DNA from 2 places in the Nocardia sp. KT25-26 genome. Region 2 is predicted to be linked to the other one. Evidence: predicted binding sites of a transcription regulator. Region 2 holds the regulator's gene; the other holds the start of a gene.
What was found. Region 2 encodes HspR, which represses chaperone genes until heat shock. Its sites were predicted from a motif close to ANNTGAGTNNNNNNNACTCANNT; they were not measured.
Positions count from the first base shown of each region.

Region 1: the regulator HspR is predicted to act here: its motif matches at 2,250-2,272, upstream of lon (endopeptidase La).

Region 1 is NZ_CM152813.1:227,568-234,667, forward strand. Features, by position in the region: gene lon (endopeptidase La) at 1-2,174, opposite strand, end outside; gene AC1HFH_RS01105 (hypothetical protein) at 2,340-2,999, opposite strand; gene AC1HFH_RS01110 (hypothetical protein) at 3,316-3,654, opposite strand; gene AC1HFH_RS01115 (LLM class flavin-dependent oxidoreductase) at 4,000-4,995, opposite strand; gene AC1HFH_RS01120 (LLM class F420-dependent oxidoreductase) at 5,195-6,115, shown strand; gene AC1HFH_RS01125 (NAD(P)/FAD-dependent oxidoreductase) at 6,206-7,100, shown strand, end outside.
Region 2 is NZ_CM152813.1:685,992-693,091, forward strand. Features, by position in the region: gene dnaK (molecular chaperone DnaK) at 1-1,357, shown strand, start outside; gene grpE (nucleotide exchange factor GrpE) at 1,354-1,986, shown strand; gene dnaJ (molecular chaperone DnaJ) at 2,014-3,180, shown strand; gene AC1HFH_RS03160 (heat shock protein transcriptional repressor HspR) at 3,180-3,578, shown strand; gene AC1HFH_RS03165 (globin domain-containing protein) at 4,017-5,186, shown strand; gene AC1HFH_RS03170 (FAD-binding oxidoreductase) at 5,193-5,969, opposite strand; gene AC1HFH_RS03175 (FAD-binding oxidoreductase) at 6,244-7,100, opposite strand, start outside.

The DNA of each region.
Region 1 (7,100 bases), 460 kb from region 2:
GCCCGTTGCGCGGCGAGCAGCTTCTGCTTCACGCCGCCGATCGGCAGCACCCGGCCGTTCAGGGTGACTTCGCCGGTCATCCCGACATCGGCCCGCACCTGCCGGCCCAGCGCCAGCGACACCAGGGCGGTGACCATGGTGACCCCCGCCGACGGCCCGTCCTTGGGGACCGCACCGGCCGGGAAGTGGATGTGGATGTTGCGATCCAGCACAGCCGGTTCGATGCCGATCTCGGCCAGGTGGGAGCGCACGTAGGTCAGCGCGATCTGCGCGGATTCCTTCATCACGTCACCCAGCTGGCCGGTGATGGTCAGCGAACGCTCCCCGTCGGCGGTATTGGCCTCGACGTAGAGCACATCACCACCGGCACCGGTGACGGCCAGGCCGGTCGCCACGCCCGGGACCGCGGTGCGTTCCGAGGAATCCGGGGTGAACCTGGGCCGGCCGAGGAAGTCGGTCAGGTTCGCCACATCGATGGTGATCGGTGCGCCGCTCCGGTCGTAGCCGAGGCCCTTGTCGTATCCGAGGTCACTGTCGTAGCCGAGGTCCACCACATTGCCGGTATCGGATTCGGTGAGCCTGGTGGCCGCCTTGCGCAGCCCCTTGGCGATCAGCCGTTCCAGCTGCCGGACCCCGGCCTCCCGGGTGTAGTTCGCCGCGATCTCGCGCAGTGCCGGCTCGGTGATCGTGACCTCGTCCGCGTCCAGCGCATTGCGTTCCCGCTGCCGGGGCACCAGGAAGTCGCGGGCGATGGCGACCTTGTCGGCCTCGGTGTAGCCGTCGACGGTGATCAGTTCCATCCGGTCCAGCAGCGGGCCGGGAATGGTCTCGACGACATTGGCGGTCGCGATGAACAGCACATCGGACAGGTCCAGATCCAGGTCCAGGTAGTGGTCCCGGAAGGTGTGGTTCTGTGCCGGGTCCAGCACCTCCAGCAGGGCCGCCGCCGGGTCGCCCCGGAAATCGGAGCCGACCTTGTCGATCTCGTCCAGCAGCACCACCGGGTTCATCGAACCCGCCTCCTTGACCGCCCGCACGATCCGGCCGGGCAGCGCGCCGACGTAAGTGCGCCGGTGACCGCGGATCTCCGCCTCGTCGTGCACACCGCCGAGCGCGACGCGGACGAACTTGCGGCCCAGCGCCCGGGCCACCGATTCACCCAGCGACGTCTTGCCGACACCGGGCGGCCCGGCCAGCACCAGCACCGCACCCGAACCCCGGCCACCGACGACCTCCAGGCCGCGCTGCGCGCGCCGGGACCGCACCGCCAGGTACTCGACCATCCGGTCCTTGACCTCGTCCAGGCCGTGATGGTCGGCGTCGAGCACCGCGCGGGCGCCCGAAACGTCGGTGCTGTCCTCGGTCTTCACCGTCCAGGGCAGTTCGAGGACGGTGTCCAGCCAGGTCCGGATCCACCCGGACTCCGGGCTCTGATCGCTGGCCCGTTCCAGCCGACCGACCTCACGCAGCGCAGCGCTGCGCACTTCGTCGGGCAGTTCGGCTGCCTCGACCCGGGCCCGGTAGTCGTCGGCGCCCTCGGGCTCGTCCTCGCCGAGTTCCTTGCGGATGGCGTTGAGCTGCTGCCGCAGCAGGAATTCGCGCTGGCTCTTCTCCATGCCCTCGCGAACGTCTTCGCTGATCTTGTCGTTGACCTCGACCTCGGCGATATGAGCCTTGATCCATTCGGTCTGCTTGACGAGCCGCTCGGCGACATCGGGCGTCTCCAGCAGCTCCCGCTTCTGCTCGGCAGTCAGGTACGGCGCGTAGCCGGCCGTATCGGAGATCGCCTCGGCACCGTCGAGCTGATTGACGATATCGATGATCTGCCAGGCTTCGCGCCGCTGTAGCAGCGCCACCACCAGCTTCTTGTATTCGGCCGCCAGTTCGGTGGTGCGGGCATCCGGTTCGACGCTTTCCACCGGTTCGGCCTCCACCCACAGCGCAGCGCCCGGCCCGGTCACCCCGTGCCCGATCCGCGCCCGCCGCTCGGCCTTCAACACCGCGGCCGGTGCACCGCCGCGCATCCGGCCGACCTGTTCGATGGTGGCGACCACGCCGTAGGAGGCGTAGCCCTCGTCGAGTCGCGGCGCCACCAGCACCGCTCCGGTCTTCGCGGCCTGCGCCGCATCGATGGCAGCCTGCGCGGATTCGTCCAGTTCGATGGGCACGACCATGCCCGGCAGCACGATCGGATCGGTCAGGAACAGCACCGGCAGGTTCTGAGCTGTAGTCACGTTCGACCCTTTCAAAGTTGAGCTTAGTTGGCTCAACCGAAAGGTCGGGTGGATTGTTCCGCCGGTCCGTTCACCGTGAGCGAACCGCACCGCACCGTCGGTAGCTCAGCGGGCACCCAGCCTGTCCAGCCATGGCGAGTCCATCTGCTCGACCAGCCATCGGCCGTCGACCAGCGCCATGCTCAGGACGACCGGCATGAACTTCGGCGTACCTTCCGGCTCGAGGACAGTCGTCGTGACCTGAATGAACACCGCGACGATCTCGATCTCGTCGCCGTCGCCGGACTTGTACAGGCACTCCGGCAGCTTCATCTGCGATTCCGACTCGCTCTGCGTCATCGCCGCTTTCAGCGCGTCCCGCCCGTCCTCCCAGTTGCGACGCAACTCGCCGGTGGTCCGGTTCCGCACGGCATCGAGGTACCCATCGCGGTCGACCTTGTCGTATTCCGCCATCACAGCAACGAAATCGCAGGCCGCCAGGCGGGCCGCCTCCCGTGCGGCATCCCGGGCGACCGAAGGATGCTCGGGCAGCGCAACCGCCTGCTGCGGCGGTTCCGGCGGATCCTCCGCCGCCAGCACTACCCCCACAGTCACCCACCCGGCGACAGCCACAACCGCCACGATCGCCGTGATGACCGGCCATAACCAGCGCCGCGGCGGCCGCGGCCCCGGCATCGGCCCGGCCGGCGGACCGCCGGGACCGGGGTATGTGGGCGGGCCGGGCATCGGTGCGGATCCGAAATGCTGCGGCTGCTGGTAAGTCATCGAGCCCCCCTCATCGCGATCACCGTACTTTACAGCGACATCATCGACTCCCGTTCACCCTGCGAACCGCGGTCCGTGCTCTTGAAACGTTCGGCGCGAGATCGTCACGCCCTCTTACTGATACAGCCGGTGTTGGCCTGCATGCGCGTCCGGGTGAACAGGGACACCTCCAGGCCACGCTGCGCGCCGGGATCGCACCGTCACGTGATCCGGTGAGTCCGTCGTGAAGTTCTGTGGTGAAGGCCATTACCGGAACGAGACCGAGCCCCACAATCCCGCCCGGGACCATGGGGTTCGATGGATTTCGGCCGGACGGTCAGGCCCGGATGCCGGCTTCCAGCTCGGCGGCATCAGGACCGGTGACCGTGAACTCCACCCCCGCCGGGCCGGCCGGGGTGGACGACCCGCCCACGGCGCCGGGCACGATCGACCGTGCCAGCTCCCGGACCGCAGCGAGTTCGGCCTCGAGGCCACGCTGCGCTGCGTGGTAGCCCAGGACCGACTTGTCGTCATCGAGCAGCGCGACCATGACATCCTCGACGCCGAACCAGGCGCGGCCAAAGCTGTCGGCAGTTGTCGCTGCCTGCTGCAGGGCCCGGATCAGGGCCGGTGCCGCGCCGGTGAGCGTGGCGTGGGTTTCATTTGTCTCCGTCATATGCTGCTCCCCATCAGAAAAGAACTTCGAGGCCCGAGTAGAACCCGCCGATACAGGTGCGGGTGCCGTCCATTTCGTGGATCACCACCCCACCACCCTCGTGGACACATTGGGTTTCGGTGACCGCCACAGCCTGCCCCGCTGCGATTACCGTCGCAACACCTGCGACCGCTGCCGCCGCCGACACCCTGGCCAGGATCCTACGCATTTCCAACCCCCGGATTGCTCAGTCGAAGAACTGCTTGCACCATTTATGACGCAAGCAGGGCCCCACCGGGTTCCACCGAACAATCCAGCACCCTTGACACCCGCAACTCCTCAAACGGGGCTGCCCAGAAGACCCGGCTACCCCAACACCTTCTCGGTGAAGAGTTCGAAGGAGCGGACGCGGGCCTCGATGTCGTAGACCATGGTGTTGAGCATCAGCTCGTCGGGTTCGGTGCGCGCGAGCAGGTCGTCGAGTTGGGTGCGGACGGTTTCGGGGGAGCCGAGGAGTTGGCCGTGGCGGCGTTTCGCCACGAAGTCGCGGATTTCGGGGCTGTCGGGCAGAGTTGCGGCAGCTTCTGCCGGGGTCACCACGGGGCGGGGGCGGCCGGCGGCCAGGTTCAGGAAGGCCAGTTCGCGTGGGCCGGCGAGGTATTCGGCCTGTTCGTCGGTGTCGGCGACGATGGCCGCGACCGCGATCATGGCGTGCGGGCGGTCCAGGTGGGCCGAGGGCCGGAAGTGCTCCCGGTAGATCTGCAGTGCCGGTTCGGTATTGGTGGCGCTGAAGTGGTGGGCGAAGGCGAACGGCAGGCCCAGTTCTGCCGCGGCGCGGGCGCTGAATCCGCTGGAGCCCAGCAGCCAGACCTCCGGTTCGTCGCCGTGGCCGGGGGTGGCGGTGATGCCGTCGGGGCTGTCGCCGCGGAAATAGGCGAACAGGGCGGCCAGTTCCTGCGGGAACGATTCGGCGCCGAGCCCTTCGGCGGTGCGGCGCAAGGCGAGGGCGGTGCGCTGGTCGGTACCCGGCGCGCGGCCGATACCGAGGTCGATCCGGCCTGGATGCAACGCATTCAAGGTGCCGAACTGTTCGGCGACCACCAGCGGCGCATGATTGGGCAGCATCACCCCGCCGGACCCGACCCGGATCGTCGAGGTGGCCGCGGCGAGATGGGCCAGCAGCACGCTCGGCGCCGAGCTGGCGATGGCCGGCATGTTGTGATGCTCGGCCACCCAGAACCGCGCGAACCCGAGCTGTTCGGTACGCCGCGCCAGTTCGGTGGTGGCGGCGAGCGCCTCACTCGCGGTTCCACCGGCCTGCACCGGCGCCAGATCGAGCACGGACAGCGGGAGATCGGTCATACCGGGGAGAACGAACCGGAGGCAGTCGACTATTCCGGCGGCATCCGAGGGCTTTGCCACTCGTGCGTGATCTCCGCCGCGAGAAGCTGCCCGATGTCGACGTCGCCACGTTGCTCGAGGTGGCACGGCAGCGCATCGGCCAGCTGGCGAAGTGAGTGCGGCGGCTGCCGGAGCACAACTCGGGCGGCATGATGAACTCATGGACTTGCGCATCTTCACCGAACCCCAGCAGGGCGCGAGCTACGACACGCTCCTGACCGTTGCCACAACCGCGGAGGAACTCGGCTTCGACGCGTTCTTCCGCTCCGACCACTATCTGGCCATGGGGGACGCCGATGGGCTGCCCGGGCCCACCGATGCCTGGATCACGCTGGCCGGGCTGGCTCGGGAGACCAGCCGGATCCGGCTCGGCACGCTGGTCACCGCCGCCACCTTCCGGTTGCCCGGTCCGCTGGCGATCCAGGTTGCGCAGGTGGATCAGATGTCGGGCGGCCGCGTCGAGCTGGGGCTGGGCAGTGGGTGGTATGCGGCGGAGCATTCGGCCTACGGGATTCCGTTCCCGGATCACCGGTTCGACCGGCTGTCCGAGCAGCTGGAGATCGTCACCGGGCTGTGGGCCACCGAAGTGGGGGATACCTTCGACTACGACGGCAAGTATTACCAGCTCGCGGATTCCCCGGCGCTGCCGAAGCCGGTGCAGCGTCCGCTGCCGGTGCTGATCGGTGGCCTCGGCCCGAAACGGACGCCGCGGCTGGCCGCCCGGTTCGCCACGGAGTTCAACATCCCGTTCGCCTCCGTCGCAGACAGTGCCGCCCAGTTCGGCCGGGTGCGGGCGGCAGCCGAGGCACACGGGCGGCCGGCCGACGATCTCGTCTACTCGAATGCCCTGGTCGCCTGTGTCGGCCGAACCGATGCCGAGGTCGCCCGCCGGGCCGCCGCGATCGGCCGGGCGCCGGACGAGCTGAGGGAGAACGGGCTGGCCGGTTCCCCGGCAGAGGTGGTCGACAAGATCGGCCGGTACACCGAGATCGGCACCCAGCGGGTATACCTGCAGATTCTGGATCTGCAGGATCTGGATCAGCTGGCGTTGATCGCCGAGCAGGTGATGCCACACATCTGACCTCCCGTGACGGAGGTCACCGCGGCCGCCCGTCACAACATCGCGCCGGCCGCCATCTCATCTTCGTACCCGATCAACCAGGAGGCGGAGATGAGAGTCGTGGTGGCAGGAGCCGGATATGCGGGGACGAGCGCAGCCAACCGGCTGGCCCGGAAGGCGCCCGATGCACAGCTCACGGTGGTGAATCCGCGACCGGACTTCATCGAGCGGGTCCGATTGCACGAACAGCTCGCCGGGTCCGGGACGGCGGCGACACCGTTGTCGGACATGCTGCGGGCCGGTATCGAGGTGCGCACCGGCACGGTCGACAAGATCGGCGACGGCACGGTGACGCTCGGCGACGGCGAATCGCTGTCCTTCGACCACCTGCTGCTCGCGATCGGCAGCACGGCCGATCCGCTGCCCGGCACGGTGCCGGTGTGCACCTGGGAGGGTGCCCAACGGGCGCGGACCGAACTGGCCGGACTGCCGGACGGCGGCACCGTGACGGTCATCGGCGGCGGGCCGACCGGAATCGAGACGGTCACCGAGATCGCCGAGGCCCGGCCCGGCCTGCAGGTCCGGTTGGTGAGCGACGAGCTGGGGCCGGGCCTGTCGGCCGGTTCGCAGCGGCGGATCCGGGCCGCCCTGGATCGTCTGCAGGTCACCGAGGTGGCCGACCGGGTGGCGGAGGTGGCCCCGGACGGTGCGCGCGTGCGGCTGCGTTCGGGTACCGAGCTCGAATCGGATCTGACGCTGTGGGCGCTGTTCGGCCAGGTACCCGACCTGGCCGCCCACAGCGGACTTGCTGTGGCCGGCGACGGCCGGGTGGTCGTGGACGACTACCTGCGCAGCGTGACCGATCCGCGGATCTTCGCGGTCGGGGACTGTGCGGCCGTCCCCGGTGCGCGGATGGCCTGCGCCACGGCCCTGCCGCAGGGCATGCATGCGGCGAATACGGTGATCCGGGTGAACAAGGGCCGCCGGTTGGTTCCCTATTCGATGG
Region 2 (7,100 bases):
CATCCTGGTCTTCGACCTCGGTGGCGGCACCTTCGACGTCTCGCTGCTGGAGATCGGTGAGGGCGTCGTCGAGGTCCGCGCGACCTCCGGTGACAACCACCTCGGTGGCGACGACTGGGACAACCGGATCGTCGACTGGCTGGTCGACAAGTTCAAGGCGAGCCAGGGCATCGACCTGACCAAGGACAAGATGGCCCTGCAGCGCCTGCGCGAGGCTGCCGAGAAGGCCAAGATCGAGCTGTCCTCGAGCCAGAGCACCTCGATCAACCTGCCCTACATCACCGTCGATGCGGACAAGAACCCCCTGTTCCTGGACGAGCAGCTCTCCCGCGCCGAGTTCCAGAAGATCACCTCCGACCTGCTGGACCGCACCCGTGCGCCGTTCCAGTCGGTGATCAAGGACGCCGGTATCAACGTCGCCGATATCGACCACGTGGTCCTCGTCGGTGGCTCCACCCGGATGCCCGCCGTCTCCGAGCTGGTCAAGGAGCTGACCGGTGGCAAGGAGCCGAACAAGGGCGTGAACCCGGACGAGGTCGTCGCCGTCGGCGCCGCCCTGCAGGCCGGTGTGCTCAAGGGTGAGGTCAAGGACGTCCTGCTGCTCGATGTCACCCCGCTGTCGCTGGGTATCGAGACCAAGGGTGGCGTGATGACCAAGCTCATCGAGCGCAACACCACCATCCCGACCAAGCGTTCGGAGACCTTCACCACGGCCGACGACAACCAGCCGTCGGTGCAGATCCAGGTGTTCCAGGGTGAGCGCGAGATCGCCTCGCACAACAAGCTGCTCGGTTCCTTCGAGCTGACCGGCATCCCGCCGGCCCCGCGCGGTGTGCCGCAGATCGAGGTCACCTTCGACATCGACGCCAACGGCATCGTGCACGTGACCGCGAAGGACAAGGGCACCGGCAAGGAGAACACGATCAAGATCCAGGAGGGCTCCGGCCTCTCCAAGGAAGAGATCGATCGGATGGTCAAGGACGCCGAGCAGCACGCCGCCGAGGACAAGGCGCGTCGCGAGGAGGCGGAGACCCGCAACCAGGCCGAGTCGCTGGTGCACCAGACCGAGAAGTTCATCAAGGATAACGAGGACAAGGTCCCGGCGGAGACCAAGTCCAAGGTCGAGGCCGCGATCGCCGAGGCGAACGAGGCGCTGAAGGGTACCGATACGGCCGCCGTGAAGGCCGCGGTGGAGAAGCTGGCCACCGAGTCGCAGGCGCTGGGCCAGGCGCTGTACGAGGCGCAGGCCGCCGACGCCGCCGCATCGGGTGACGGTGCGGGTGCCGCTCAGGGTGCCGACGACGGTGTCGTCGACGCCGAGGTCGTGGACGAGCCGATCGACACGGAGAAGAAGTGACCGAGGCCAACTCCGATCAGGAGTTGATCACGGAGCAGGAGCAGGACTCGGCCCCGGCCGCCGAGGCAGGCGCGGAGAACGGCGGCGCCGCGGTGGACACCGCGGCGCCGGCCGAAGCCGGCGACGAGCTCGCCGAGCGCACCGCCGACCTGCAGCGGCTGACCGCGGAGTACACCAACTATCGCCGGCGCGTCGAACGTGACCGCAAGACCGCGATGGACGCGGCCAAGGCGGCGGTGGTGACCGAACTGCTCGGTGTGCTGGACGATCTGGACCGGGCCCGGGCGCACGGCGACCTGGAGACCGGCCCGCTCAAGGCGGTCGCCGACAAGCTCGCGAGCGCCCTGCACAAGCAGGGCCTCGAGGAGTTCGGTGCGGAGGGTGAGCCCTTCGACCCGACCCTGCACGAAGCCGTCCAGCACGAGGGTTCCGGCGCCGATCCGGTGATCGGCGTGGTCATGCGCAAGGGCTATCGGCTCGGCGAGCGGGTGCTGCGGCACGCGCTGGTCGGGGTCACCGATGGCGACGGTTCCGAACAGCCGGCCGCCGAGGCCGCGGGGTCCTCCGGGACCACGGCGCCGTCCGGGACCGCGGAGGCATCCGATGCCGATGCCGACGCGACCGAGTAGCAGCGACACGAGAGGAGGAGATACCCGGTGAGCCAACGGGAGTGGATCGAAAAGGACTTCTACAAGGAGCTGGGTGTCTCCTCCAGCGCCTCGCAGGACGACATCAAGAAGGCCTACCGCAAACTCGCTCGGGATCTGCATCCCGATGCCAATCCCGGCGATACCAAGGCGGAAGAGCGCTTCAAGGCGGTCAGTGAGGCCCACGCGGTGCTCGCCGATCCGGCCAAACGCAAGGAGTACGACGAGACCCGCAGCCTGTTCGCCGGCGGCGGATACGGTCGCGGTGGGTTCAACCCCGGTGCCGCGGGCGGCTTCTCGCAGGACTTCAACATCGGCGACATCTTCGGTGGCGCCGGTGGCGGGGACGGCGGGCTGGGCGATCTGCTCGGCGGGCTGTTCAACCGGGGCGGATCGCGCGGCGGTGGCAACCGGCCGCGCCGGGGTGCCGATGTGGAGACCGAGACCACGCTGGGCTTCCGGGAGGCAGCCCAGGGGGTGACGGTCCCGCTGCGGATGACCAGTCCCTCGCCGTGCACCACGTGTCACGGTTCCGGCGCCAAGCCGGGGACCAGCCCGCGGGTCTGCCCGCACTGCAACGGGTCCGGGGTGGTCAGCCGCAACCAGGGTGCGTTCGGCTTCAGTGAGCCGTGCGACGACTGCCGCGGCACCGGCTCGATCATCGACGACCCGTGTGCGGACTGCCACGGCTCCGGTGTGCAGAACCGGACCCGCACCATCACCGTCCGGATCCCGCCCGGGGTCAGCGACGGTCAGCGGATCCGGTTGGCCGGCCAGGGCGAGGCCGGGCTGCGTGGTGCCCCGTCGGGCGACCTGTTCGTCACCGTGCACGTCAGCCAGGACAAGGTTTTCGGCCGTCAGGGCGACGACCTGACCCTGGTCCTGCCGGTGAGCTACAGCGAGCTGGTGCTGGGCACCACGGTTTCGGTGCCGACGCTGGAGGGCCGGGTCGGCGTGAAGGTACCCCCCGGTACCGCCGACGGACGTACCCTGAGGGTACGTGGTCGCGGCGTGCCGAAGCGCGGTCCGCAGGGCGGCGCCGGGGATCTGCTGGTCACCGTCAAGGTGGCGGTTCCGCAGCATCTCGACTCCGAGGCCACCGAAGCGCTGCAGCGCTATCAGGATGCGGAGAAGGCGAGTGGGTTCGACCCTCGTGCCGGATGGGCAGGTGCGTGATGTCCGACGATCCGAGGAATGCGTCCGGCGGTTCGCGTACCGAGTTCTTCATGATCTCGGTCGCGGCTCAGCTGGCGGGAATGCATGCGCAGACCCTGCGGACCTATGACCGGTTGGGTCTGGTGACGCCGCAACGTACTTCGGGCGGCGGACGGCGTTATTCGTCCCGGGATGTCGAACTGCTGCGCGAGGTGCAGCGGTTGTCCCAGGACGAGGGTGTCAACCTGGCGGGGATCAAACGCATCATCGATCTCACCAACGAGGTGGAACGCCTGCAGCAGCAGGTGGCCGAGCTGAACGCTGAGGTGGAGCGGTTGCGGGCCGGATACCGGCCCGATCTCGCACCCGCTCAGCGGAGTACGGCTCTGGTGGTGTGGAAGCCGCGTCATCGGCGCTGAATACCTCGGGCCCCCGGTTCGCCCGTCGCGGATGCGACGTGGCGGACCGGGGGCCCGCCGGTATCCGGACAACACTCGGCGATCGGCTGGAAACCTTCCAGCAACCCACTTATTCGGCGACGGTTCCGATGTTCGTTCCGGGAAGGATGCCGGATTCCGTGAACTTTCCGGGACGGACGTACATCTCGGATCAGCCCGTTTCGGTGGATATGGGCGGCGGATACGGACATCTTTGCAGATCTGCGGTCTGTTTCAGTCCACAATTGCTGGCACCCACCTTGGTTTCAACAAATAACAAGCGTGATGTTTAAAAGTAGGATTCCCTAGTCGGCAAACCTCACATAGACTCTCGGCATCGGCTGCTGACGAGTGTCCCTGCAGCACCATCACTCGCCGGCGTGGCTAGCTCTTCACTGGCGAAACGAGGTAGTGACACACATGGATTCGCGCACTGTCGCTTTGATTCGGACGACGTTCAAGGCGGTTGCTGCGGAGGATGGTGGACCGGAGAAGCTGGCCGGATCGTTCTATTCGATCCTGTTCACCGATTACCCGCAGGTACGTGACTTCTTTCCGGCGGCAATGGACGCCCAACGAGACCGATTGGTCAAGGCGATCTCCTATGCGCTGGATCGGCTCGAGGAACTGGACAAGCTGCTTCCGTTCCTCGCCCAGCTCGGCCGCGATCATCGCAAATACGGTGTGCAGCGCGCGCATTACGCCGCCGTCGCCAATTCGCTGAAGAACGCGATGCGCCGTACCGCCGGCACCGAGATGTGGACCGACGAGGTGGACCGCGCCTGGGACGAGGGGTTGGCGCTGATCAGCGGCGCCATGATCGATGCGGCGGAGAAGGAGTCCACACCGCCGGTGTGGACCGCCACCGTGCGGGAGCGCAAGGACGTGCTGCGGAATCTGACCGTCGTCCGGCTGCAACTGGACCAGCCGATGCAGTACGCCGCCGGGCAGTATCTGAGCGTACAGATCCCGGCCCGGCCGCGGATGTGGCGATACCTGTCGCCGGCCAATCCCGCGAATCCCGAGGGCGAGATCGAGTTCCACGTCCGGAGTGTGCTCGGCGGCTGGGTGAGTCCGGCGATGGTCTCGCACACCGCGGTCGGTGACCAGTGGTTACTCGGTCCGCCGCTGGGCGGCCTCGGCATTCCGCGCAATACCAAGCGGAAGATGCTGATGGTCGGGTGCGGAACCGGGATCGCGCCGCTGCGGGCGCAGCTGATGGCGATGGCGCAGCGGCGGGTGAACCCGAAGGTGCACCTGTTCGTCGGCGGCCACCATCCGTGCGACCTCTACGATCTGCAGGCCCTGAGTGGGCTGGCCATGGCCAACAAATGGCTGACCGTCACCCCGGTCACCGAGAGCGACGACAACCCCTGGTGGTACTACGACGAGGCGGGTCGTGCGGCAGAGCTACCCGGTCTGGAACCGCGGATCACCGGGCAGATCGGTAAGGTCGTGGCCGGCTACGGGGCGTGGGCGGATCGCGATGTGCAGATCGTCGGTTCGCCGTCGATGGTGCAGACCACCAAGTTCCGGCTGATGGCCGCCGGCACCCAGGCCAAGGCGATTCGGCACGATCCGCTCTTCTGAGCGGGCTCAGCCCACGCCCTCCACCTGGATCCGCTCGGCCGGAGTTCCACCGGCGACGAGCGCGTCCACCGTCGCCCGGGTCATCGCCGGGGAGCCGCACACCAGCACCTGATGCCGATCGAACGGCCCGTGCGCGGCCGCCACCTCGCCGACGGTTCCGTGCCGGAGCTGGTCGTCGGGGAAACCGATATCCACCCGGCAACTCTCGTACCATTCGTCGCGCGCTCGCGGGTCCTCCGCGCTCGCCACCGTCGGGATCACCGTCAGCCAGGGCAGTTCGCCCGCCAGCAGGAACAGCATGTCCGAGGCGTAGAGGTCGCGCGGCGACCGGCCACCGTAGAACAGCACGGTGCGCGGCGGGTCGGGGTGTCGCGCCAATTCCAGGATCGCGGCACGCAGCGGCGCCAGCCCGGTGCCACCCGCCACCAGGACCACTTCCTCGCCCGCCGGATCGATGTGGAATGTGCCGGCCGGTGCGCTGATCCGCCACTGGTCACCGGGCGAGGTGTCGGCGACGATGGCCTCCGAACACCACCCACCGGGCACGGTGCGGACGTGGAATTCGAGCTTGCCGTCCAGTGACGGCGGCAGTGCCGGGGACAGCCGCCGCCGCAACCCGGGCTGCTGCGGCACCTCCACCAGCACCGATCCGCCGGGCGGGAACGGCACGAAATCACCGATCAGCCGGATCACCGCCACGTCGTGGCGCAGTCGATGATGACCGACCACCGTCGAGACGCCAACCGGTTCCGGACGGTCGGCCGGACGCGAATCATTGCTCACCGTGCCGAATCTAGTCGACGGCGCCACGGTGCGCGGTCCACTCGGCGGTGCCGCCCGCCGCGACCGTTCATACGACCGCGGACCTTCGAGCATGGTCGGACCCGGACATGCCGACGCTTCGGAGACGCGTGCTGTGCCGTACCGGCACACCGTTCGAGCCGATCGCCCGGCCGGTGCAGCGCGGCCTGATCTATCACCCTGGCCGGGACACGCCGCTGCCCGGTCACCCGGCCGGTGCAACGCGGCCGGCCCGGCGGTGACGAGGTGGTGGAGATCAGACCGGGTCGGCAGTGATATCGGATTCCGGGGTACCCGCCGAGATCAGGGTGCGGCGGGTCTCGGTGATCATCCTGGGCGAGCCCGAGATCTGGATCTGATACCCCGCCCAGGAACCGAAGCTGGCCACCACCGCGCCCAGATTTCCGGTCAGGCGCCGATGCATGCCGTGCGGCGGTTCGACCGGTGCGTCGGGGGCCCACCACGGGTTGACCTTCTCCGCACTGACCGGAACCACGGTGAGCCAGGGGTTGCTCTGCGAGAGCTGCCACATGTTGTCCACGTCGTACAGGTCGCACGGGTAGCGGCCGCCGATGAAGAAATGCACCCGCGGATTGACCCCGCGCCGGCTCATCTCGATCAGCTGGGCGCGCAGCGGGGCGATCCCGGTGCCGGACCCGATCATCAGCACATCCCGGCCGCTCGCCCGGTCCACCTGGAGACCGCCCAGCGGTGCGGCGATCTTCCAGCGGTCGCCGACCGAGGTCTCGTTCACGATGGCCGGGCTCACCCAGCCACCGTGGATCTTGCGGACGTGGAACTCGATCTCGCCGTACGGGTTGGCCGGGATCGCCGGGGAGAAGTACCGCCACATGTTCGGCCGCTGCGGCACCGCCACCGGGACGTACTGGCCGGACTGATAGGGGATCGGGCTGTCGGCCTGCAGCCGGATGATCGCCAGATCCTCCAGCACCCGCCGGTGCCCGACGACGGTGGCCTCCCAGAACGGCTGCGAAGTGTCGGAGTTGGCGCCGATCGCCATGGCGGCCGAGATCAGGATGGTGATGTCGTGCCAGCCCTCCTCCAGCTCCCGGGTCCAGCGGCTGCCGTGGAAGGTGCGCAGACCGGCCAGCA